Regions from separate parts of the Rhodobacter sp. 24-YEA-8 genome, predicted to be linked through region 2. Evidence: riboswitches for the same ligand, from Rfam matches in the RefSeq annotation. Region 2 holds a riboswitch; each other region holds the start of a gene.
The links. A riboswitch is a leader RNA that binds a small molecule or an ion and turns the genes downstream of it on or off. The one in region 2 is predicted to bind cobalamin.
Positions count from the first base shown of each region.

Region 1: it holds a riboswitch for cobalamin, as region 2 does, so the genes downstream of both, BLW25_RS16890 (DUF1852 domain-containing protein) here and BLW25_RS14130 (DUF1636 domain-containing protein) in region 2, are expected to answer to the same signal.
Region 3: it holds a riboswitch for cobalamin, as region 2 does, so the genes downstream of both, BLW25_RS10945 (aromatic ring-hydroxylating oxygenase subunit alpha) here and BLW25_RS14130 (DUF1636 domain-containing protein) in region 2, are expected to answer to the same signal.

Region 1 covers NZ_FNSK01000002.1:75,714-83,691, forward strand. Annotated here, with positions in the region: gene BLW25_RS24735 (helix-turn-helix domain-containing protein) at 1-42, shown strand, start outside; gene BLW25_RS16870 (LysR substrate-binding domain-containing protein) at 56-472, shown strand; gene BLW25_RS16875 (hypothetical protein) at 477-767, opposite strand; gene BLW25_RS16880 (monovalent cation:proton antiporter-2 (CPA2) family protein) at 888-2,675, opposite strand; partial or broken gene BLW25_RS16885 (IS3 family transposase) at 2,939-4,086, shown strand; cobalamin riboswitch at 4,506-4,706, shown strand; gene BLW25_RS16890 (DUF1852 domain-containing protein) at 4,863-5,846, shown strand; gene BLW25_RS16895 (methionine synthase) at 5,870-6,898, shown strand; gene BLW25_RS16900 (helix-turn-helix domain-containing protein) at 6,942-7,978, opposite strand, start outside.
Region 2 covers NZ_FNSK01000001.1:2,906,076-2,914,053, reverse strand. Annotated here, with positions in the region: gene BLW25_RS14150 (flavin reductase family protein) at 1-415, opposite strand, end outside; gene BLW25_RS14145 (HPP family protein) at 419-1,576, opposite strand; gene BLW25_RS14140 (cobyric acid synthase) at 1,612-3,072, opposite strand; gene cobO (cob(I)yrinic acid a,c-diamide adenosyltransferase) at 3,072-3,710, opposite strand; cobalamin riboswitch at 3,747-3,953, shown strand; gene BLW25_RS14130 (DUF1636 domain-containing protein) at 4,061-4,411, shown strand; gene cobW (cobalamin biosynthesis protein CobW) at 4,413-5,441, shown strand; gene cobN (cobaltochelatase subunit CobN) at 5,450-7,978, shown strand, end outside.
Region 3 covers NZ_FNSK01000001.1:2,249,247-2,257,224, reverse strand. Annotated here, with positions in the region: gene BLW25_RS10950 (hypothetical protein) at 1-681, shown strand, start outside; gene BLW25_RS10945 (aromatic ring-hydroxylating oxygenase subunit alpha) at 797-2,035, opposite strand; cobalamin riboswitch at 2,139-2,351, opposite strand; gene BLW25_RS10940 (CopD family protein) at 3,133-3,546, opposite strand; gene BLW25_RS10935 (2-hydroxyacid dehydrogenase) at 3,603-4,529, opposite strand; gene rodA (rod shape-determining protein RodA) at 4,672-5,811, opposite strand; gene mrdA (penicillin-binding protein 2) at 5,816-7,762, opposite strand; gene BLW25_RS10920 (hypothetical protein) at 7,775-7,978, opposite strand, start outside.

The DNA of each region.
Region 1 (7,978 bases), on a different contig from region 2:
GGGTCAAGCTTTTGTCGCGCAGCCCGAAGGGGATGGTGCTGACGCCTGAAGGGGCGTGGTTCCACTGGCGCCGCAGGCTCTGGCTGGCGACCGACACCCATTGCTGACCGAGCCGCTGGTGCCGGTCGAGGCGGTGATCCGCGAACCCTATATCATGCTGACGGTGGATGAGGCCGACCGCACCCAGGCGAAGTTCTGGCAAGGTTTCGGCATCCGGCCCCGGGTGATCTTCGAAACCTCATCGGTCGAAGCGGTGCGCTCGATGGTGGCGAGCGGCATGGGCGTCACCATCCTGAGCGATATGGTCTACTGGCCCTGGTCGCCTGAAGGGCAGTGGATCGAACAGCGCCCGGTCGCTGAAGGGGTGCCCAGCATGGATGTCGGGCTGAGCTGGTCGAAGGGCAGGGTGCTTTCGCCCCCCGCCCGGGTGTTTCGCGCCTTTCTCGGGCTGGCCACCGGGGGAGGCGGCTGAGCTCTCAGCGGTTGCTGTCGATCCAGCGCGACAGGAGCTGACGGTCGCGGAAGCATTCATCCGGCACCGCGCGATGTTTGATCCGGGCAAGCTTTTCGGCGAACGCGACCTGTTTCGAGGTCGGCTGATTGTCCTGCACTGGTTTCAGCCCCGCCTGCGCCTCGATCCAGGCGCTGAGACTGCGGCGATCCTGCTGAACCTCCCATGGCAGGAGGGTCTTGTTGCGCAATGCCAGCGAGCGGGCATAGGCAATCTGGCGCGGTGTCACCGGCATGATGAAACTGGCAGCTTCCATAGCGGTCTCCCTTCTGTTCATAAAGATGAACATAGAACATAAAGGGAACATTTTCAAGTGAGACCCTGATCGGGACCTCTGAGGGCCCGATCAACACTGCGCGAGGGGTAAATCGGGGCGTCAGTGATGCGAGGGCGCATCCTTGTTGCCCTGGATCAGGCCCGCACCCGCCGCGAGACCTTCGGTAAAGTCGATGGCAAGGCGCTGAACGTCATTGGCCCGCACATCCTGCATCAGATCATCGGCCTCTTCCGGAGTGTCGCCCAGCCGCACCAGCGCCGCGTGGCCAAGCGCCAGCGCCGAATCGCGGGTCTCCCGGATCTGGAAATCGGCATCTGCCTTCATCAGGGCAACCGCATGTTCCCGGTCCCAGGCGCGGGCGAAGACCGGCACCAGCGGGAATTCGTGTTTCACCAGCCCGACGATTTTCAGCGTGGCTTCGGGGTCATCGGTGGCGGCGACGATCAGGCTCGCCTCTGCCGCGCCGGCATTCCTGAGGATATCCAGGCGCGTGCCATCGCCATACCAGACGCGGAAGCCGAAATCAGCCGCATCGCGGATCACCTGCGCATCGGAATCGATGATCGAGACCGTATAGCCGCGTTTCAGCAGCGGCTGGCTGACCATCTGGCCAAAGCGGCCAAAGCCGATCAGCAGGATATTGGCGTTCAGGCCGCTCGCCTCTTCGACCCCCTCCAGCGAAACCTCGGCCTTTGGCGAGAAGCGGTCAAAAAGGATCATCATCAGGGGCGTGAGCGCCATGGAGCAGATCACGATGGCGGTCAGGGTCGCGTTCCATTCGGTCGTCAGCACTCCGACCTGGGTGGCGGTGGCGTAAAGCACGAAGGCGAATTCCCCGCCCTGGGCCATGACCACCGCGCGCTCCCGCGCCTCGGCTCTCGGCGTTTTCAGAAGCCGCGCCACGCTGTAGATCACCAGCATTTTCAGGATGATATAGACCGGCACGCAAAAGGCGATCAGTGCCGCATTCTCGCGGATCACGGTGAGGTTCAGCGCCATGCCAACCCCCATGAAAAAGAGGCCGAGCAAAAGGCCCCGGAAGGGCTCGACATCGGTTTCCAGCTGGTGGCGATAGCTCGATTCCGACAGGAGTACGCCTGCGAGGAAGGCGCCCATTGCCATCGAAAGCCCGCCCGCCTGCATCAAAAGCGCCGCCGCCAGCACGACAAGCAGCGCGGCCGCCGTCATCACATCCCGCCCGCCAAACCGTGCCAGAAACCCAAACATCGGATCCAGGAGATAGCGCCCGGCCAGAACCAGCACCACGATACAGCCAAGCCCGGCCCCGATGTTCTGCACCCGGTCCATCATCGTGGATTCCTCGGCGCCAGGTGCAATAAAGGCGACGATTGCCAGCAGCGGCACGATGGCGAGATCCTCGAGCAGGAGGATCGAAATGATCCGCCGCCCGGCCGGGGTCTCCATCTGCCGCCGCTCCGACAGCATCTGCATGACGACCGCGGTCGAGGTCAGCACAAAGCCGGTGCCCGCCACAAAGCTCGCCGAGGCCGGATAGCCAAGCGCCAGCCCGACACAGGTCAGCACCGCGATAGCCCCGACCACCTGGATCAGCCCCAGCCCGAAAATCTCGCCGCGCATCGACCAGAGCCGCGACGGCTGCATTTCGAGCCCGATCACAAACAGAAAGAGCACTACGCCGAGTTCGGCGACATGGATGACCGCCTCGGCATCCTCGATCACCTTCAGACCGAATGGCCCGATCAGAAGGCCCGCTGCGAGAAAACCCAGGACCGAGCCAAGCCCGAGCCGCCTGAACAACGGCACCGCGATCACCGCCGCGGCCAGAAGAATGACAATGGTGGTCAGATCGACCCCGCCGCCGTGAAGCGCAGCCACTTCGGCCGCCCCCGCGCCCTGTTCCGCCATCTGCGGTTCTCCTGTTGCAATCGTAAGCCGTGCCACAACCATTCGGGCAACGGATCACATACCCGTGACCGGAGAAATGTTAGCTGTATTCCAGAGACACGGCGAGAAAGATTTCATCGGTGCCGCGCGGAGCATCGCAAATGTGTCTGAAGATGCCGTAAACGGTCGTGTTGTCGCGCCAGGTGAGCTACTCCCTGGAAATCGGACAGTGACGGAAGCTACGATCTGACGTTTGCTGGTCTCCACGGACGAGGAGATCAGGCATGCGAAAACGCAGGAACCATGACGCGGGCTTCAAGGCGCGCGTGGCACTTGAGGCCATCAAGGGCGAGCGCACTGTGTCGGAGTTGGCGGCCGAATACGGCGTGCATCCGACGATGATCCATCAATGGAAGAAATCGCTGCTCGACGGGGCTGCGGACATCTTCGAGCGCGGCGGCAAGAAGCCCGCGACGGAGGTGGATGAAGAGACGGTCCGGTCATTGCACGCCAAGATCGGGGAGCTGGCTGTCGCCAACGATTTTTTGTCACGAAAGCTCAAGCCGTGGAGCGGAAAGTGAGGCGTGGGATGATCGAACGGGACCACCCTGCACTGTCGATCGGGGCGCAGTGCCGCCTGCTGTCGATCTCGCGCTCGTCGTTCTGCCACGAGCCGGCTGGAGAGACTGATCAGAACCTCGGCCTGATGCAGCTGATCGACCGGCAGTTCATGGATACGCCCTTCTACGGCGTCCGGCAGATGACCTGGCATCTGCAAAACGAGGGGCACGGCGTGAACCAGAAGCGCATCCGGCGGCTGATGCGGCTCATGCGTTTGATGCCGATTTACCAGAAGCCCAACACCAGCAAGCCGAGAAAGGGCCACAAGACCTATCCCTACCTGCTGGGCGGGCTGCGGGTCGATCGCCCCGGTCAGGTCTGGTGCGCCGACATTACCTATCTCCCGATGCGGCGGGGGTTTCTGTATCTGGTCGCCATCATGGACTGGTTCACGCGCAAAGTTCTGGCCTGGCGCATATCGAACACCCTGGAAGCGGACTTCTGCGTCGAGGCGTTGAACGAGGCCATCCACCGGTTCGGCGCGCCCACAATCATGAACACTGACCAAGGCAGCCAGTTCACGTCCTTCGCTTGGACAGATCGGCTGAAACGCGTCGGAACCCGCATCTCGATGGACGGCAAGGGGCGGTGCATCGACAATGTCTTCATCGAGCGCCTGTGGCGGTCCCTGAAATACGAATGCGTCTATCTGCATGCCTGGGAGACCGGGTCTCAGGCAAAGGCCGCAATCGGATCCTGGGTCAGCTTCTATAACCATCGGCGGCCACACACTGCCCATGGCGGGTTGCCCCCCGCCGTGGTCTACTTCAACAGCATCGAAACCGACCGGCAGGCACAGGCAGTAGCTTAAACATCCTCGAAAACTGTCCAAGCATCGGGGAGTAGCTCAAGGTGCTGTGGCCGCACATATCCATCCCGCGTGACAGCCAGATCGCAGGACTATGCAAGGCGCGATGGCCATATAGGCTGAAACCGGACGGCCAGGCAGCCTGTTTCAGGTGATGCACCCGGGGCGTTGCGAGATTTCGCCAACCGGATTGCGCCAGCTTTGAAAAAGACCGGCTAAATATAGGCCGGAACGGTGCAAATCCATATGAATTCGGTCAGATTCACCTGGCGCGCAGAAGCACCTTCCGGCACAGGTCCAGCTGCAAGGGGGATTTCGAGAAAATTCGTCTGAGCCTGATCTCTTACACTACCGGTTTCGCTCATGATATTCATGAATATAATCTGCCTTTGAAATCGTTGACATTCCCTGGCTCCCAAAGGATTTTATCACTTGATTCAGGTGCCGGGGGAAGCCCCGGTTAAAAGGGAATCCGGTAAGGCCAGTGCCAAATCCGGAGCTGCCCCCGCAACTGTGAGCGGCGAGCCTGTCCGAAAAGCCACTGGCGCATATGCTGCGCCGGGAAGGCCGGACAAGGTTACGACCCGCAAGTCAGGAAACCTGCCTGGATTGATCACCTGTTCCGGCCGCGGTGGGCGTGTCGGGAGCGGCCGTTCCGCAAAGGTGACTGCAAAGGCCCGTGTGACATCTGTCGCCCGGGGCCGGCTTCGCGACATCCGTCGCGGAGTGTCTGTGGTTTTACGGCCTGTCTTTTCAGGCCGCTCAGAAGGCATGTCACAATGACAGAAGGTTTCACTTTCAGGGTTACGAAGATTGGCTTCGACGAGAATTACATTCCCGCCGAAAATACGCGCATCACCACCAATTTTGCCAATCTTGCCAGAGGGGAACATCGCCGGGAGAATTTGCGAAACACTCTGGCGATGATCACTAACCGGTTCAATTCTCTGGCGGGTTGGGACAACCCTGAAGGTGACCGGTATTCCGTCGGGGTTGAGATCATATCTGTCGACATGGATATGGGGGATGCCGAAACTGCGGGCGTTTTCCCGATTATTGAGATTTTGAAGACAAAAATCCTTGATCACAAGAGCCGTAAGGTCATTGATGGGGCCGCGGGGAATAATTTCTCTTCATATGTACGGGACTATGATTTCAGCATAGCGCTCCCCGAGTATAATAAAGGGAGATCCGTTTTCGCCGCGCCAGAAGGTTTTGGAAACCTGCATGGAAATCTGTTCAGGAGTTTCGTTAAATCTGAGGTATATCGTCAGAATTTCAGCAAAACACCTGTGATATGTCTCAGTGTGTCAAGCAACAGAACCTATATTCGAACCGATATCACTCATCCTATTCTTGGTGCTGAATACAGGCAGGATGAAGCATCTCTGACCGACAGATATTTTGCAAAAATGGGAATGAAGGTTCGCTGTTTCATGCCGCCGGGCGCCGTAGCCCCCCTGGCATTTTATTTCATGGGGGATCTTCTGGCTGATTATACAAATCTGGAAATGATCAGTGCCATCAGCACGATGGAGACATTCCAGAAGATCTATCGCCCGGAAATCTACAACGCCAATGCCGCCGCGGGCAGCTGCTATCACCCAAGCCTGAAACATCAGGACTATTCTCTGACGCGGATTGTCTATGACCGCGAAGAGCGCAGTCGTCTGGCGCTGGAGCAGGCCAGGTTCGCGGAAGAGCATTTTATCAGGCCGCATCAGGCCAGGCTTTCGCAATGGTCAGCCAGTTTCGCGCTTTGACAGAATAAAAAAGGTCCCCCACTATGAATAAACTTCTTCCCACCGCCACTGCCGGCAGCCTTCCCAAACCGTCCTGGCTGGCCGAGCCCGAGAAACTCTGGTCGCCCTGGAAACTGGAAGGGGAAACACTTGCTGAAGGCAGGCAGGATGCGTTGCGCCTTGCGCTGGACGATCAGCAGCAGTCGGGCATCGACATTGTGAGCGATGGCGAACAGACCCGCCAGCATTTCGTCACCACGTTCATCGAACATCTTGAAGGCGTTGACTTTGAGAAACGAGAAACCGTAAGGATCCGGGATCGTTATGATGCCAGCGTGCCGACCGTCACCGGTGCCGTGGCGCGCAGCAGACCGGTTTTTGTCGAGGATGCAAAATTCCTGCGGCAGCAGACAAAACAGCCGATCAAATGGGCGCTGCCCGGCCCCATGACCATGATCGACACGCTCTATGATGCTCATTACAAAAGCCGGGAAAAGCTTGCCTGGGAGTTTGCAACAATCCTGAATCAGGAGGCGCGCGAACTGGAAGCCGCAGGCGTCGATATCATCCAGTTTGATGAGCCCGCCTTCAACGTGTTTTTCGATGAGGTCAATGACTGGGGGATTTCTGCACTGGAGCGGGCAGTTGAAGGTCTGAAATGCCAGACCGCAGTTCATATCTGCTATGGTTACGGCATCAAAGCCAATACGGACTGGAAGAAGACACTCGGCACCGAATGGCGTCAATATGAAAAGATCTTCCCGAAGCTGCAGGCGTCAAGCATCGATATGATTTCGCTTGAATGCCATAATTCGCATGTGCCGATGGATCTGATTGAACTGATCCGGGGCAAGAAGGTGATGGTTGGTGCCATCGATGTGGCTTCCGAACGGGTCGAGACGCCGGAGGAAGTGGCCAATACGCTGCGCAAAGCGCTGCAATTCGTAGATGCCGAAAATCTTTGCCCCTGCACCAATTGCGGCATGGCACCGCTGCCGCGCCATATCGCAAGGGCAAAGTTGCAGGCTCTGGGTGCCGGTGCCGAGATTATCCGCAAAGAACTGCAGGCATAATCAGATCGCATCGCCATGCCGCCGGAGAAACGCCGGCGGCATGTTACTCTTCCCCAAAGCGGTAGATCGCGAGGCTTCTTTCGCGTTCATTCACCGCAAGCGGCCGGTTGATCGGCGCGTGAGCGCGGGCGGCGCAGTCGCGACGTTCGCAAAGATAGCAGTTCAGCCCGATCTCGACCGGTTTCGATCTGACAAGGTCGATTCCGTCCGCATAGATCAGGCGCGGCGCATAGGCGGTATCGCAGCCAAGCCCGATCGCAAGCCGCTGCGCCGGTTGCCCCTGCATGCCGCCCGCGCGGGTCACGGTGCGCGCAACCGAAAAATAACTCGCGCCTTCGGGCATGCGGATCAGCTGTGTCTGTACCTGATCGGGCGTCTCGAAAGCGCCATGGATGTTCCAGAGCGGGCAGGTGCCACCAAAGCGCGAGAAGGGGAACCGCCCCGCCGAAAAGCGCTTTGAGATATTTCCCGCCCGGTCCACCCGCACGAAGAAGAACGGGATGCCCCGCGCACCCTCGCGTTGCAGCGTCGACATACGATGCGCGGTCTGCTCGAAACTGGTGCCAAAGCGGTGGGACAGCAATTCGACATCATAGCGCGTTGTTTCACAGGCGCCGAGGAAACGCCCATAGGGCATCACCAGGGCTGCGGCGAAGTAATTGGCAAGGCTGACGCGCATCAGGGTGAAAGCCGACGGAGCGGTCAGTCCGGCCTCCTCCACCAGCCGCGCGATCAGCGGCTCCTGCTCCAGGCGCGCCAGCAGAACGCCGATCTGAAAGCGCCGGCTCGACTGGCGCAACAGCTCAGAGAGCATCAGCTCCTTGCGATGCAGGTCAAAGCGCCTGAGATGCCCCCCCATCACATCTGCCGGCAGGATACGCGTGCGGATGCCATGCGCCGAAAGCCGGGCCGAGAGGGCCACATGCGGCTCGCTGCGATGGAGCTGCAATTCCGCCGCCAGCGACTCGGCGGCGCGGTCGAGCGCATCGACATGATTGCCGCGGGCGTAGAACCAGGCCCGTACTGCCTCGGCCGGGCGCGAACTTTCCGAAAGGACCTCGACCTTGTCGCGATCGGTCA
Region 2 (7,978 bases):
GCAGGAGGCGGCATTCCAGCGCCACGGGGCTCGCGGCTATCCGGGGCGGTGCGACTTTGACCGAAGGCGTCACTTCCAGCCCGGCCAGCTCTGCCTCGCTCACGCCTTCGGGCGCGTCGATCGAGGTCAGGTTCATCGCCCCGGCCAGCGCGAAAGGCACCAGGTTCACCACGAATTCACCGCTGTCGAGGATGTTCTGCGCCGAATGCTTCAGCCCGCCGTCACGGCCCGGGCTGATCCCCAGTACCACGGTGGGCGGCTCATCTCCCATCACGTTGAAAAAACTGAACGGCGCGATATTCACCACGCCGGCGGCGGATTTCGTCACCACCCAGGCGATGGGGCGCGGCATGACCGTGGCGACGAGCAGCTTATAAGCGATCCCTGCCGCGTTACTTTCCAGATCGAAATGCAAATCTCAGCCCTCTTCCTTGCACTGATGTGCCAGCGCAGCAATCAGATCAGTGCGGGTGACGATGCCCAGGATACGTGCGCCTTCAAGCACCGGCACGGCGTCATTCGGCCCCTCGGCCAGCAGCGGCAGCAGATCATGGACCGGCGTGCCGGGGCTGCGGGTCGGCACATGGGGATCCATCACCTCCCGCGCCCGAACGGTACGCCCGCCCGCAGCGCCCAGCAACCGCGCAAGATTTGCAGTGAAACGGGTGCCGCTCAGCCGGGCGTCTTCGGCGCCGCGCCGGATCAGGTGGATCTGGAAGATCACGCCCAGATAGCTGCCATCCGCCGCCACCACCGGCAGTGAGGTAAAGCCCCGGTCGCGAAAGATCGCGCCAACCTCGGTCAGGGGCGTCTCAGGGCCAACGGTCACAAGGTTGCGCGACATGATCTCGCCGCAGGTGATGCCTTCGGTCTGGTGCCGTGCGGCCAGCAGCTCGGCGGCCGAGATCAGCCGGGCGAGGTCTTCAACGCCGATATTGGCGCTCTGGTGAAACTCTTGCAGCAGCCCGGCGAGTTCAGCGCGCGAAACGCCGAGCCGGTCAAGCGGGCGCGGCTCGGGCTGGCCGGGGGCGGCGGTGGCAGGCTGACGGAACGGATAGCGCCGCCCGGTCATCGCCGCCGCCAGCGCCGCCACCGGCACCAGCGCCAGCGTGCCAAGCGCGACCGGCACCAGCACATAGAAAAAGCCGAGCTCCGCCGCCGCGTGCGGGGCCAGCACTGTCGCCAGCGCAACCGCCCCCCCGGGCGGATGCAGGGCGCGACAGAGATGCATCGCCAGCACGGCCAGCGCCGGGGCCAGCACGATCCGCAGCTCCGGCGTCTCGATGGTCAGAACCAGCGCCACGCCGATAAGGGCCGAGACCGCATTCCCCACCACCGCCGACCAGGGCTGTGCCAGCGGGCTGTTCGGCAGGGCGAATAAAAGCACCGCGCTGGCACCAAAGGGCGCAATGACGAACAGCCCCCAGGCCGAGGCGCCAGGGTCGGGGCTGAGGAACAGGATCAACGCCACCATGCCGACAAACATGCCTGCCGTGGCGCGCAGGGTTTCGGTCCAGCCGGTAAAGCCCATTGCGGGGCCGGCATGGCGCAGCGTCCGGCGCAGATATGGTCCCATGATGGCCTCCTGTTGCGGCGTGTCACTCTGCCCGATCAGCGGGCGAGTGCAAGCAGCCCGTCACAATCGAGATGGGTTTCCATATGATCGGCAAGGCGGTCAAGGATGCGCTCCACTTCGGCGCCGTATCGGGTTGCGCCCGCGGTGATGCCGAAATCCTTCAGCCAGGCGGCGCGGAAGGCATCACTGGTGAAAAGCCCGTGGAGATAGCTGCCCTCGACCCTGCCATCGGGCGAACGCGCGCCTTCCGGCTGGTCGCCGAGACAGGCAAAGGGGCGGGCGCGGTCAGCGCCTTCGGTCCGTCCGATATGGATCTCATAGCCGGTCACATCGAGGCCGGTGGCGGCATGGCGGGCCGTGACCCGCGCCAGCCGCTTGTCGCCCGACATCACCGTTTCCACATCAAGAAGGCCAAGCCCCGGCGTCACCCCCGGCGCGCCTTCGATCCCATCGGGATCGGCGACCGAGCGGCCCAGCATCTGATAGCCACCGCAAAGCCCGAGGATCCGCCCGCCGCGCCGGCGATGCGCGAGAATGTCGATATCCCAGCCCTGTTCGCGCAGAAACGCCAGATCTCCGCGTGTCGATTTCGACCCAGGGATCACCACAAGATCGGTATCACCGGGGATCGCCTGACCGGGAAGGATCATCGAAACTGTCAGATCCGGCTCGAGTTTCAGCGGGTCAAGATCGTCGAAATTCGCGATCCGGCTGAGGGCCAGGCAGGCGACTTTCACCCGGCCGGTGCCCGAGGCCGCAAGGTCGAGCGCGTCCTCTGCCGGCAAAAGCCGGGCATCGCGAAACCAGGGCAGAACGCCAAAACCGCGCCAGCCGGTCCGGTCCGCGATCAGCCGGTAGCCATCATCGAACAATGAGGGATCGCCGCGAAAGCGGTTGACCAGAAAACCCGCGATCTGCGCGTTATCGGCCGCATCCAGCACGGCCTGGGTGCCGACGATCTGCGCGATCACGCCGCCGCGATCGATGTCGCCTGCCAGGACCACCGGCACATCGGCGGCCAGGGCGAAACCCATATTGGCGATGTCATTCCTGCGCAGATTGACCTCGGCGGGGCTGCCTGCACCCTCGACAATCACAAGATCGGCCCTGGCTTTCAGACGCTGGAAGCTCTCCTGCACCGCTCCGGCGATCTTCGGCTTCATGGCGGCGTAATCCTTAGCGCGCACCGAGGTCAGGCGCTTCCCCTGCACCACGACCTGGGCTCCGGTATCGGTCTCGGGTTTCAGCAGGACCGGGTTCATATCGCTATGTGGTGCGACCCCGCAGGCCAGGGCCTGCAATGCCTGTGCCCGGCCAATCTCGCCCCCGTCCACCGTCACCGCGGCATTGTTCGACATGTTTTGTGGCTTGAACGGCAGGACCGAAAGCCCCCGCCGCCGCGCCACCCGGCAAAGCCCGGCGACCAGCAGCGACTTGCCGACATTCGAGCCGGTGCCCTGGATCATCAGCGCCCGGCCAGGGGGCTGGCCCGACATCAGAACTCTACCCCGGCCTGGGCCTTAACTCCGGCGCGGAACGGGTGTTTCACCATCGCCATTTCCGTCACGAGATCGGCCATTTCCACCAGTTCCGGCTTTGCATTGCGCCCGGTCAGCACGACATGGGTCATCGGCGGTTTCTCATCGCGCAGAAACTCCAGCACCTCGGCCAGATCAAGATAGTCATAGCGCAGCGCGATATTGATCTCGTCCAGCAGAACCATGCGGTTCCGCTCGTCCCGGATCAGCTCTTTCGCCTTTTCCCAGGCGCGCGCCGCTGCGGCCTTATCCCGCTCCAGGTCCTGGGTCTCCCAGGTAAAGCCTTCGCCCATCGTGTAGAACTGGCAGAGACCTCCGAAATTCTTCAGGATCAGATCGCGTTCGCCGGTCGACATCGCGCCCTTGATGAACTGCACCACGCCGCAGGGCATCTCATGCGCGATGCAGCGCAGGATCATCCCGAAGGCGGAGGAGCTTTTGCCCTTCCCCGGCCCGGTATGGACAATGATCAGCCCCTTCTCGCCGGTCTTTTCCGCCATCATCCGGTCGCGCGCGGCCTTGATCTTCGCCTTTTTTGCGGCGTGGCGGGCAGCATCTTCCGCAGGATTTGCGGCGGGATCGGGAGCATCGGTCATTCCTGGCCTCGCTTGACATTCGGTGGGTCTGATGGCTTGGCTGTGGCCATCGCTGGTTCCTGCCATACAGCAGGCGAAGAGGGAATGCGACAGGCCGAAAGCCCAAGCGCAGCCGCCCCCGCGACCGTGACCGGAAAGGTCGCCCAACCGCCACTGGCACCGCGCCGGGAAGGCAGGGCGCCCGCAGGGGGCATCCCCCGAAATCCGCAAGCCGGGAGACCTGCCAGCGTCGGTGCGGCCCTTCGGGGCGCGCATCATTCGCAACGGGCGGCCGGGGTGAGCCGCGGGTCTGGTGGTGCTTTCGCCCGCCACCTGTTCCCCGCGCAGCCAAAGCCATGCCGGAGGGGCAGATGGCCGGAGAAGCCGAGCTTGTGGTCTGTACCACATGCAGATTGCCGGGCAGCAGCCCCGAGGCCATACGCGATGGCGCGCGGCTCTCTGAGGCGCTGGCCGCCAGAGGCGTGGCGCATCGTCGCCAGGAATGCCTGTCCGCCTGTTCCAATGGCTGCGCCGTGGTGTTTCGCGGCCCGGGCCGCTGGACCTATGTGCAGGGCCATCTCGACCCCGATCTGCATCTGAACGACCTCGTCACCATGTATCACGCCTTTGCGGCGACGCCCGATGGCATCGTCCCCTGGCGTGCGCGGCCCGAGGTCATCCGCAAGAACACAATCGCCCGTATCCCTCCGATGGAGCTTTGACATGTCCGCAGACAAATCCCTGGAAAAAACCCCCGTCACCGTGATCACCGGCTTTCTTGGCGCCGGGAAAACCACGCTGATCCGGCACCTGCTGCAAAACCCGGGCGGGCGGCGGCTCGCTGTGCTGGTGAATGAATTTGGCGATGTCGGTGTCGATGGTGACCTGATCCGCGACTGCGCCGATGCGAATTGCCCGGAAAGCTCGATTGTCGAACTCACCAATGGCTGCATCTGCTGCACCGTTGCCGACGAGTTCATCCCCTCGATCGAGAAGCTGATGGCGATGGAGCCGCGTCCCGATCATATCGTGATCGAAACCTCGGGCCTTGCGCTGCCGAAACCGCTGCTGAAGGCCTTTGACTGGCCGGCTTTGCGCTCGAAAATCACCATCGACGGTGTGGTCGCGGTGGCCGATGCCGAAGCAGTCTCCGCCGGTCTTTTCGCTCCGAACCCAGCCCGGCCCGGCGCGGCTGAAGCCGATCACGAGACCCCGCTTTCCGAGGTCTTCGAAGATCAGATCGCCTGTGCCGATATCGTGCTTTTGTCCAAGGCCGATCTCGCAGGGGATGCCGGCATCGCAAAGGCAAAAGCCGTGATCGAGGCCGAAGCGCCGCGCCCGCTGCCGATGCTGCCTTTGACCGAAGGCGTGATCGATGCGCGTGTCGTGCTGGGGATCGGTGCGGCCGCCGAGGACAGCCTGAATGAGCGCCCCTCGCATCACGATGGCCATGATGATCATGATCATGACGATTTCGACACGATCGTGGTCGATCTGCCCGAAATCACCAACCCGGAGGCGCTTGCGGCGAAAGTCTCGGCACTGGCGGCCTCGCAGAACATCCTGCGCGTCAAAGGCCATGTGGCGGTCGAAGGCAAGCCGATGCGCCTTCTGATCCAGGCCGTCGGCCCGCGTGTGCGTCATCAGTTCGACCGGCCCTGGGGCAACCAGCCCCGCCGCTCGCAGCTTGTCGTGATCGCGGAACATGGCAATATCGACGCGGCCGCCGTTCGGGCCGCTCTGGGGGCATAAGGGGCCTGATGCACGTCCTCTTTCGCGAAAGCCACGGTCTGGAAGAGACCGACACGCCGCAGGATCTCGGGCAGACGCCCGGGGATCTGGTGGTGATGTCGTTTTCCGACAGCGATCTCGGGGCTTTCGCGGCAGGGTGGAAGCGGGGGCGCGAGACGCTGCCCTCGCTCAGGCTGGCGAACCTGTCGCGGCTGTCGCATCCGCTGTCGGTCGATACCTGGATCGGGCAGACGCTGACCGGGGCAAAGGGCGTGCTGATCCGGCTGATCGGCGGGGTGAATTACTGGGCCTACGGCGTCGAACAGGTCTCTAACATGGCCAGATCACGCGGGATCGCGCTGGCGCTCCTGCCGGCGGATGGTCGCCCCGACCCTGGGCTGGATGCCGCCTCGACTTTGCCGGTGGCCACGCTGCGGCGCCTCTCCGCGCTGTGCGATACCGGCGGAGCGGTCGCGGCCCAGGGCGCGCTTGCGCAGCTCGCGCTTGCGGCGGGTCTCTATGCCGGGCCGGTGCCCGGCGCGAAATCGCTGCCGGGCTTTGGCTTCTGGCACCCGTCGGCCGGCGTGCTCCGTGACCTGCCGCAGGGGGGGGCGCCGCTTGTCCTGATCCCTTTCTACCGTGCCTGGGCCGCCGCCGGCGACACCGCCGCCATCGACGCCCTGATCCGGGCGTTCGAAGCCGAAGGCTTTCGGGCATACGGCGCTTTCCTTCCCAGCCTCAAGGACGAGGCCGCTGCCCGCTGGCTGCGCGAGATCCTCCCGGTGCTTGGTCCCAAAGCGCTGGTCAATGCCACCGCCTTTTCCGCCCGCGCGGCCAGTGGCTCACCGCTGGAGGCCGCCGGCGTGCCGGTCTTCCAGGTGATCCACGCGACCTCCACCCGCGCCGCCTGGGAAGGGGCCGGGCGCGGCCTTTCCCCCGCCGATCTCGCCATGCATGTTGCGCTTCCCGAGGTCGATGGCCGTATCACGGCCGGGGTGATTTCGTTCAAGGACGAGGCGCCGCGCGACCCGGATCTGCAATTTTCCCGCACCAGCCACGCGCCGGACCCCGAGCGTATCGGGGCCGTGGTCGCGAAGGTCAGAGCCTGGATCCGCCTCGCGGCCGAGCCCCCGGCCAGCCGCCGCATCGCGATGGTTCTCTCGACCTATCCGGGCAAATCCTGGCGCATGGCCCATGCCGTGGGCCTCGACGTTCTGGCCTCGGCCGAGGCGATGGCCGAAGATCTCGGCGCCGCCGGTTTCAGCATTCAACCCGGTGTCCCGCTTGACCAGGCGCTGCAATCCGAGGTCATCGCCTGGCCGCTCCCGGCCTATCGCGAGGCGCTGGCAACCCTGCCGGAAACGCTGAGGACCGCCCTGACAGAGACGCATGGCCGCCCCGAAGAAGATCCGGCGATCGAGGCCGGTGCCTTCCGGTTCCAGGCAACCAGGCGCGGCAATCTTCTGATCGCCCTGCAACCCGAACGCAGCCGCAGCCCCGATCGCGACGGCGAATATCACGATACCGGCCGCATCCCCTGCCACGCCTATACCGCCTTCTATCTCTGGCTGCGGCAGGGCACGGACGCGCTCCTCCATATCGGTGCCCATGGCACGCTTGAATGGCTGCCGGGCAAGGCGGTTGCCCTCTGTGATACCTGCTGGCCCGAGGCGCTGGTCGCGCCGCTTCCCGTCATTTATCCGTTCATCGTCAATGACCCGGGCGAGGCCGCTCAGGCCCGCCGCCGCATTGGTGCCGTCACGCTCGGCCATCTGACCCCGCCGCTGGCGGATGCCGCAATGCCCCCGGCGCTGGCCCGGCTCGAACGCCTGCTTGATGAATATTCCACCGCCGACGGTCTCGACCCTGCCCGCCGTGACCGGCTGATTGCCGCTATCCGCGACGAGGCGCGTCTCGCGAATGTCGAACAGGATCTCGATATTCCGGAAACCGCTTCCCCCGCCGAGGCGATCCCGCGGATCGACCGTTTTGTCTGCGACCTGAAGGAAAGCCAGTTCGGTGAAGGCCTGCATATCTGGGCGCGCGGCACACCCCTTCATCTGTCCGAACCTGTGCCGGGGGCGGCCCTTCAGAGCATCGGGGAGCAGCGCCCCTGGCCAGCGACCACAGGCGATCCGGCCTCCCTGACCTCCGAACGCGACAACCTGATTGCCGCTTTGAACGGCCAGCCGGTGCCGCCCGGACCTTCCGGCTCGCCCTGGCGGGGCCGCGCCGATGTGCTGCCCACGGGACGCAACCTCTTTGGCACCGATCCGCGCGCTGTGCCGTCGCGCGCGGCCCATGCCCAGGGCATCAGACTTGCCGAAGAACTGGTCCGCCGCCACCTCCAGGATCATGGCGACTATCCGCGTGGCCTTGTCCTCAACCTCTGGGGCTCGGCCACAATGCGCACGGCGGGCGAGGAATTTGCCATGGCGCTGCATCTCGCCGGGCTGGAGCCTGTCTGGGACGAAGGTTCCGACCGCGTCACCGGTTTTGGGATTGTGCCGCTGACCCTGATGGACCGCCCCCGGATCGAGGTCTCGATCCGCGCATCC
Region 3 (7,978 bases), 660 kb from region 2:
CGGATCGCGGTCCTGACCTCGGATCATGCCTGGCTCTGGGGCCGCGGTTATGAGGGCGGCGGGCCGCAGCTGGAACTGTTGCGCCGGCTGGCGCATTGGATGCTGAAAGAGCCGGATCTTGAAGAAGAGGCGCTGACGGCGACCGCCAAAGGCAATGAACTGACCATCACGCGGCGCACGGTGTCCGAGGATCCGCCAGGGCCGCTGATTGTCACCGCGCAGGACAGCGCAGAGGAGGGAGAGGCCGCGAATCCGGTGCTCCTCGATATGATCCGGGTGGCACCGGGCAAGTATCAGGTGGTCTGGCAGGCGCCCGAGGCCGGGCTTTACCGGCTGGAACAGGGCGATCTGACACGGGTGATCGGCGTCGGCCCGGCCAGCCCGCGTGAATTCGTCGAGACCATTGCCTCGGGCGATGCGGTGGTTGCACCGAAGGTCTCCGGCGCGGCGGCCTATGGATCGGTGACCCGGCTGGAACCCGGACTGCCGGACCTGCGTCAGGTGGCCGAGGGGCGGCCGGTGACGGGGCGCGGCTGGATCGGTATCACCCCGCGCGAGGCCTGGATGACCAATGAGGTGCGGCTGGCGGTCTTGCTGCCGGGCTGGGCCTGGCTTGTGCTGACCGCCGGGCTGGCCATCGCTGCCTGGCTCATCGAGGGCCGCCGGGGCGCGAAACGCTGAGGGGGGGCGGGCTGCTGGATACCCTTTCCCCCTGTTTGCTGCCGGGGAGGCGGTGGCCCGTTTCTGGCAAGCAGAACGAGGCCCAAGCAGAGCCGGGGCCTCGTTTTGTCAGGTGTCAGGCGCGGCTGATCTCGTCGAGATACCAGGTGATATAGCGCAGTTCGTTATATTCCATCGGTGCGATGGGACCAGGCTCGAAATAATGCGATTTCACGCCGCGCGCAGTGTGTTCGATGATCTTCTTGTCTTCCTCGGTGGTGACTTTCCACAGCCAGGTGAGGCGATCCAGATCGTAATCGACGCCTTCCTCGGCGCCTTCCTTCACCAGCCAGATCAGCTCCATCTCGCAGCTGTCATGCGTTTTGGGGATGAAGCGGTAGATCATGCCGTGATCGGGATAGCAGACGAGGAAAGTTGTGCCGCCGAGATGGATCGAGGTCACGCCGCCATCATAATCGGTGAAACGCCCCATCAAAGGTGCGAGGGGGGAGCCATCCTCGGACCCGGTCGAGGCGCCCTCGTAAAGCGCATAGCGGAAGACATCGACCGCTTCGCCACCCCGGGATGAATTCTGCCAATGATTGCCCGACAGTACGGAGAGCCCGAGTGCACAGCTCTTTTCCTCCATCGCGGCATTGAGACCGGCGATCACTTCGGGCGGCTGTTCCAGCGCATGGGTCTGCGAATATTCCGGATGCGCCGGGCCGCAGTGATAGCATTCGACATAATTCTCGACCGCGAGCTTCCAGTTCGCGGCAATCGGATAGGTCTCGCGATGGGCGACCTTTGCCGCGCCCCAGCCATATTGGCCGATACTGGCGTGCAGGGATTGCTCCACTTGCGTGAAATCCAGCGGGTCTTTCGCGAAGGAGATGAAGACCAGCCCCTCGACCACCTTCACATGCACTTTTTTCAGCGCATGGGCGGCGCGGTCGAAATCCTTCGGCATCAGCCGGGCCGCGCGCAACGCGCCGTCCAGCGTATAGGTCCAGGCGTGATAGGGGCAGACGAACATCTTCGCATTGCCCTTGTCTTTGGTGCAGACCTCGGCGCCGCGATGGCGGCAGGAATTCAGGAGCCCATGCACCTCGCCCTGCATGTCGCGTGTCAGGATGACCTGTTCATCGCCAAGTCGGAACAGCTCGAAATCGCCGGGATTCGGGATCACGCTTTCATGGGCCAGGCAGTGCCAGTGGCGGCGGAACACCCGCTCCATATCGCGGGCAAAGACAGTCGGATCCATGTAGAAATCCCGCACGAGGCCATGGCCCGGGCGGTGATCCGCGATCAGCCGCGAAATGGCGTCGGGCCTTTGGTCCGGGGTGGAAAAACTATCGTCGTGAAGCGCGCCCAATCTGGCCTCCTGCTGGTTTGTTTGCTGCCCCGGGTGACCGGAGACGCCGGGCTCCGGTCCGGTGCGGACCTGCCAAAGCGCTCCTGACTGCCCGCCGCAGCCACGCTGATTTCCGCCTCAGGGCTGGTTTCCGGACATCAGGCCTGTCCCCTTTCGCGAACAGAAATGGCACCTTCCCGGCTGCTCCTCCAGCCAGTGGGTCCCGTCATGCAGCGAAGCGCCGCACCCGTTGCGGGGGCAGCGCCGGCATCGGCCCGGCTTCCCAATTCTCCTTCATACCTCCCGATATGGTGGCACCCTGATCTGAGGCGATCAGAGCAGGCGCTATGTGAAAAACTGTCCTGTCTGCGGCAAATTATGTCGAAATTGATCGGGGGCCCGGAATGTGATGCGTTTCAGGCTGCGGCCCGCGCTCCGTCGCCCGGCTGAGGGCGGGACTGTGCGCGAAACTAGGGCAAAAAGTGCTTCCGCTCATGGCTGATCACAACCAGGGCAAAGCGGGTCCTGGCGCGCTGCCCTGCGATCAGTGCTGTGACGAGGCCTCTGCCTTTCTCTTCGGGCCCCGAGGCGGGCGGACCCGGCTGCAGGCGGTCGGGTGGCGTCGCGCGCGCCCGGGCAGCACCAGCGCGACGTTTTGCGCCGCCGTCAGACCGGGAAACAGCCGAACGTTTGTAAAGGCAAAGCAGACGCGAAGGGCAGGACTGCGGCCCGGACAGGGGAGCGCGACATGGACCGCCGCCCCCGCCTGGGCGGCCAGCGCATGGACGAGGCGCCTGGGCCGTTGGCCCGTCACTGCGTGGTGACGCCGAGATCAAAGGCAGGATCGGGCAGGGCGCCACCAGGGGCATCGGGGGCAAGGGTATCCGCGCAGCCAGAGGTCGCCGGTGGTGCGATATTGTCCATTCATCCTCTGACCCGTCAAACCCGACAGTTGAGCCGGAAAGCAGCGACAGTTCCCTGCCTTGCGGGGCCGGTCTTTCCTATGACCGGGATTGGCGGGTCTCAGAGCGGCCTCTTCCGCCTGTTGCGGACGCGCTGGCTGTCCTGTTCCCTGCCATTTCCCCTGGCCGGCGTGACATGGGCCAATGGGCCCTGGGTCAGAAGGGCTTTACCACCACGGCCCAGAGGATGGCGATTACGGCAAAGACGCTGATTTCGTTAAAGATCCGCAGGAACAGGTCGCTCTCGCGGAATTCGCCGCGCCGCGCGCGCCAGACCATGCGGCCGGTCCAGATGTAATGGATCACCAGAAGCGCGACGAGGCTCAGCTTCAGATGCAGCCAGGGGTCAAACCCCCACCAGCCGAAAGCCAGCCAGAGCCCGGTCGCAATGGCGATCACCATCAGCCCGGCCGAAAACCGATAGAGCCGCAGGGTCAGATCCCCGAGCGGTCCGAAAGCGCCAAGGCTGGCCCATTCGCGCTTCCAGTAGATCAATGCGCGCGGCACCGCGAAGATCGAGGTCATCCAGCCCATCACGGCCAGAATGTGAATGATTTTGATCCAGTCCATCGGCTCAGGTGGCAGATTTCCCCCTCTTTGTTCAAGGGAGAAACTGTCGCAGGGCCTCAGTAGCCCCGGGTTCGGTCCACCAGATGGAGGAGGGGCTCGCCCGTTTCCGCGCGGCGGATGTTTTCGGCAATCACCTGTGAGGCGGTCACCGCGCGCGTATCGGCGGCGACATGAGGGGTGATGGTGACCTTTGGATGCGCCCAGAACGGGTGGTCCTGCGGCAGGGGTTCGATCCGGAAGACATCCAGCGTGGCATGCGAGATCTGGCCGCCATCAAGCGCCGCGATCAGCGCGGCATCGTCAATCAGCGGGCCACGGCCGGGATTGATCACCACGGCGCCCGGGGCCGTCATCGCAAGCGTGTCTGCATTGAGGATATTCTGCGTGTCCGGCGTGTTGGGCAGCAGGGTGATGACGATCTGCGCATCGCGCAACGCCTCCTGCAAGCCGGCCTCACCATGAAAGGTTGCGAGGCCCGGGATGGATTTCGGGCTGCGGCTCCAGCCTTTGACCGGGAAATTCAGCGCCTGAAGCGCGCGGGCACATGCAAGGCCCAGTTCGCCCAGGCCAAGGAAGGTGACCGGGCGCTGGCGGGCGATGGGCGGGCAGGCGTGATCCCAGATATGGCCGGGATTGATGATATGTCGGTCCATGCCGAGATGATGACGCAACACATGGCCGGTGACATATTCCACCATGCTCTCGGTCAGGCCCGGATCGACCATCCGGGTCAGCGGCTGTGTGAGACTTTGATTGCCCACGATGCGCTCGACCCCGGCCCAGAGCGACATGACCGCTTTAGCGCGGGTGAAGGGCGCGAAATCCTGCAAAGGCGAGGTGGGCGCATAAAGGATATAGTCGATCGCTGCAGGGGCGGGCGCCTCGGTGACGATATCGGCGCTGATACCGGCCGCCTCAAGTGCTGCGGGCAGGAAGGGTTCATATTCATCCCAGCCGGGAGCGGAAAAGAAGATCTGTGTCATGGCCGCGAGCCTGCGTCGCGCTGCCCGATTTGTCCAGAGGGGGCGCCCCTTCGGGGCGCTTTGCGCGTGCCGCGCGGCGCGTATTCACGTCAGGGAAAAGCCGGTTTCTCCCTGATCCGGATACCTGAGGTCTGGCTGCCCTTCAGCGCGGCCGGTGGACATGGGCGCTTTGCATCAACCCAAAGCCCACAAGGATCACCAGCATGGCCGAGCCGCCATAGGACATCAGCGGCAGCGGCACGCCGACCACCGGCGCCATTCCCATCACCATCGACAGATTCACCGCGATATAGAAGAAGAAGTTGGCGGCGACCCCGATGATCAGCAAGGACGAGAACCGGTCGCGGTTTTGCAGCGCCGAGATCATGCAGAACCCGATGATCAGCGCATAAAGCACCAGGAGCGAGAAGGCCCCGACAAAGCCGAATTCTTCGGCCAGCGGCGCGAAGATGAAGTCGGTCTGCTTTTCGGGCAGGTAGTTCAGCCGCGACTGGGTTCCCTGCATGAACCCTTTGCCCGACCAGCCACCGGAGCCCAGCGAGATCTTGGCCTGCATGATATTATAGCCCGCTCCCAGCGGATCGGCGGAAGGGTCGAGGAAAGTGTCGATCCGGCGGAACTGATAATCATGCAGGAGTTGCCAGTCGGTGCCGCGGCTCTGGAAGATCGCGGCCACTGCACCGACGACCATCGCGATCACGGCGGCGAAATACCAGTAGCTGACGCCTGCCGCGAACATCACCGCCGCCCCCGCCATCAGAAGCATCAGCGAGGTGCCAAGGTTTGGCTGCATCAGCACCAGCACCGTCGGCGCGCAGGTCAGCAGCACGGGGAACAGCACCCAGAGCGGCCGGGACACTTTGCGGATATCGAGCCAGTCATAATAGGCCGCCAGCATCAGAACGAGGCTGAACTTCATCATCTCGGAGGGCTGGAGCCGCAACGGCCCGATATCGATCCAGCGTTGCGCACCCATCCCGATCACGCCGTAAAGATCGACGATGATCAAAAGCACGAAAGAGGTCAGATAGGCGATCCCCGCCATCGAGCGCCAGAACCAGACCGGCACCATGGCGACCATGAACATCAATACCATGCCCACGGCGAACACCTGGGCCTGACGCCGGGCCCAGAGATTGAAATCTCCGCCCGCCACCGACCAGAGCATGAGGATACCCACCGCCGAGACCGCGGAGACCAGCACGATCACCTGCCAGTTCAGGTAAAGCACCTTGCGGATGCCGGTCGGGGCCTGTTTCAGGCGGTTCTCGAAAAATGCCATTGGCTCAGGCCTGATCGGAAGTGGTGAGGGCGCCGGTCTCGGGGTCGCGCAGCGGCAGGTCTTTCAGCATCGATTCGATCCGGCCGCGCTGGTCGGAAGGGTAGGCGGCGAGGGGAGGGCGGCCTCCGGCAAGGGCCGAAAGGATCACATCGCGCGCAACCGGCGCCGCGACGGTCGAGCCACCGCCGCCATGTTCGATGATCACCGCCACCGCATAGCGCGGATTGTCATAGGGCGCATAGCCCACGTAAAGCGCATGGTCGCGCCGCCGCCAGGGCAGTTGTTCGTTGCGGATCACACCCTGGCTGCGTTCGGCCGCGCTGATGTTCCGGACCTGGCTGGTGCCGGTTTTGCCGGCAAGGATCATGGTCGGGTCGACGATCCGGGCCGAGCGTGCGGTGCCCGCCTGGCTGTTGACCACATCCCACATCCCCTGGCGCATCGCCGCAAGGTGGCGTTCTTCAATCCCGAGCGAGGCCGGTTCAGGCGCGGCAATCTCTTTCCCGTCGATCATCCGCACCAGGCGCGGCTCTACCGCGCGGCCCGAGGCGATCCGCGCCGTCATCACCGCCAGTTGCAAAGGCGAGGCCAGCACATAGCCCTGACCGATCGAAGCGTTGATCGTGTCGCCGATCCGCCAGTCCTGGCCGTAGCTTTCCTGTTTCCAGGCGCGGTCGGGCATGGTGCCCGGCACAATCGCCGACATCGGCAGGTCATGGCGGTTGCCAAGCCCGAGACGGCGACCCATTTCGGCCATCTTATCGATGCCGACCTTTTGCGCGATGTCGTAATAATAGACGTCGCAGCTTTTCTGCAGGCTCTGGGTCAGAGACAGGGTGCCATGGCCGCCCCGGCTCCAGCAGTGGAAGCGGCGGCCGCCGAATTCCAGATAACCCGGGCAGCGCACCTTATGGCCCAGCTCAATCGCACCTGAATCAAGCGCCGCCAGCGCGGTGACCATCTTGAAGGTCGATCCGGGCGGATAGGCGCCCGAGACCGCCTTATTCGCCAATGGCCGGTGGTCGTTTTCGGTCAGGCTGGCATAATCGGTATGGCTGATGCCGCGCACAAAAAGGTTCGGGTTGAACGAGGGCGCCGAGGCACAGCACAAGAGATCACCGTTCCGGACGTCCATCACCACCACGGCGGCGCTTTCACTGCCGAGGCGGGCCTGGGCGAAGTTCTGCAGATCGGCGTCGATGGTCAGGCGGATATCGCCGCCGGCGACACCTTCCTCGCGGCCCAGCTCGCGCATCACCCGGCCAAAGGCGTTCTTTTCCACCTGGCGGGTGCCGGCACGACCGCGCAGCACCTTCTCCATCCAGCGCTCGGTCCCGATCTTGCCGATCTGGAACTTCGGCAGTCTGAGGATCGGGTCGGGATCCTCCTGCTCGTCGAGATCCTTTTGCGACACCGCGCCGACATAGCCGACGACATGGGCGAAATCATAGCCGCGCGGATAGATCCGCGACAGGCCGACCTCGGGGATCACCCCCGGCAGCGCCGGCGCATTGATCGCAACTTTCGAGAAATCATCCCAGTCGAGCCGGTCTTTCACCACGACCTTCACATGCGCCGCGTTCTTCTTCACATCGGCCAGCGTCTGGTCCAGCTCTTCGGAGGTCATGGGGATCAGCCCGGCAAGGCGGTGCATCACCCGATCCACATCGCCCGCATCCTCGCGCGTGATCACCACGCGGTAATTCTGTTCATTCCCGGCGATCAGCTTGCCATTGCGGTCCTGGATCAGGCCGCGCCCCGGCGGGATCAGTTCGATCGAGATGCGGTTTTCTTCGGCCAGAAGCTTGAATTCCTCGGCCTGGTCGACCTGGAGATAGCGCATCCGCACGCCAAGCGCTGCAACCATCGCCGTCATGCCGCCGCCCAGCAAAAGGCCCCGCCGCGTGATGCTGCGGGCGCTGTCTTCCGCGTCTTTTTGCGTGCGTCTCATCAGGTCACCCGTTCACAACCGTCTGCCGAAATCATCCACCTCACCGGTGGCGGGTTTTCTCAGATCAAAAGCCAGGCGCGACAGGCCCACCACCAGCGGATAGGCGAGGATCGACCACAGCACCTGGACCACGGCGAATCCGAAAGGCGGCAGATCAACAAGGGTCAGCGTAAGCGCCAGCCGCTGCGCCAGCAACATCGCGATCATCAGCCCCGA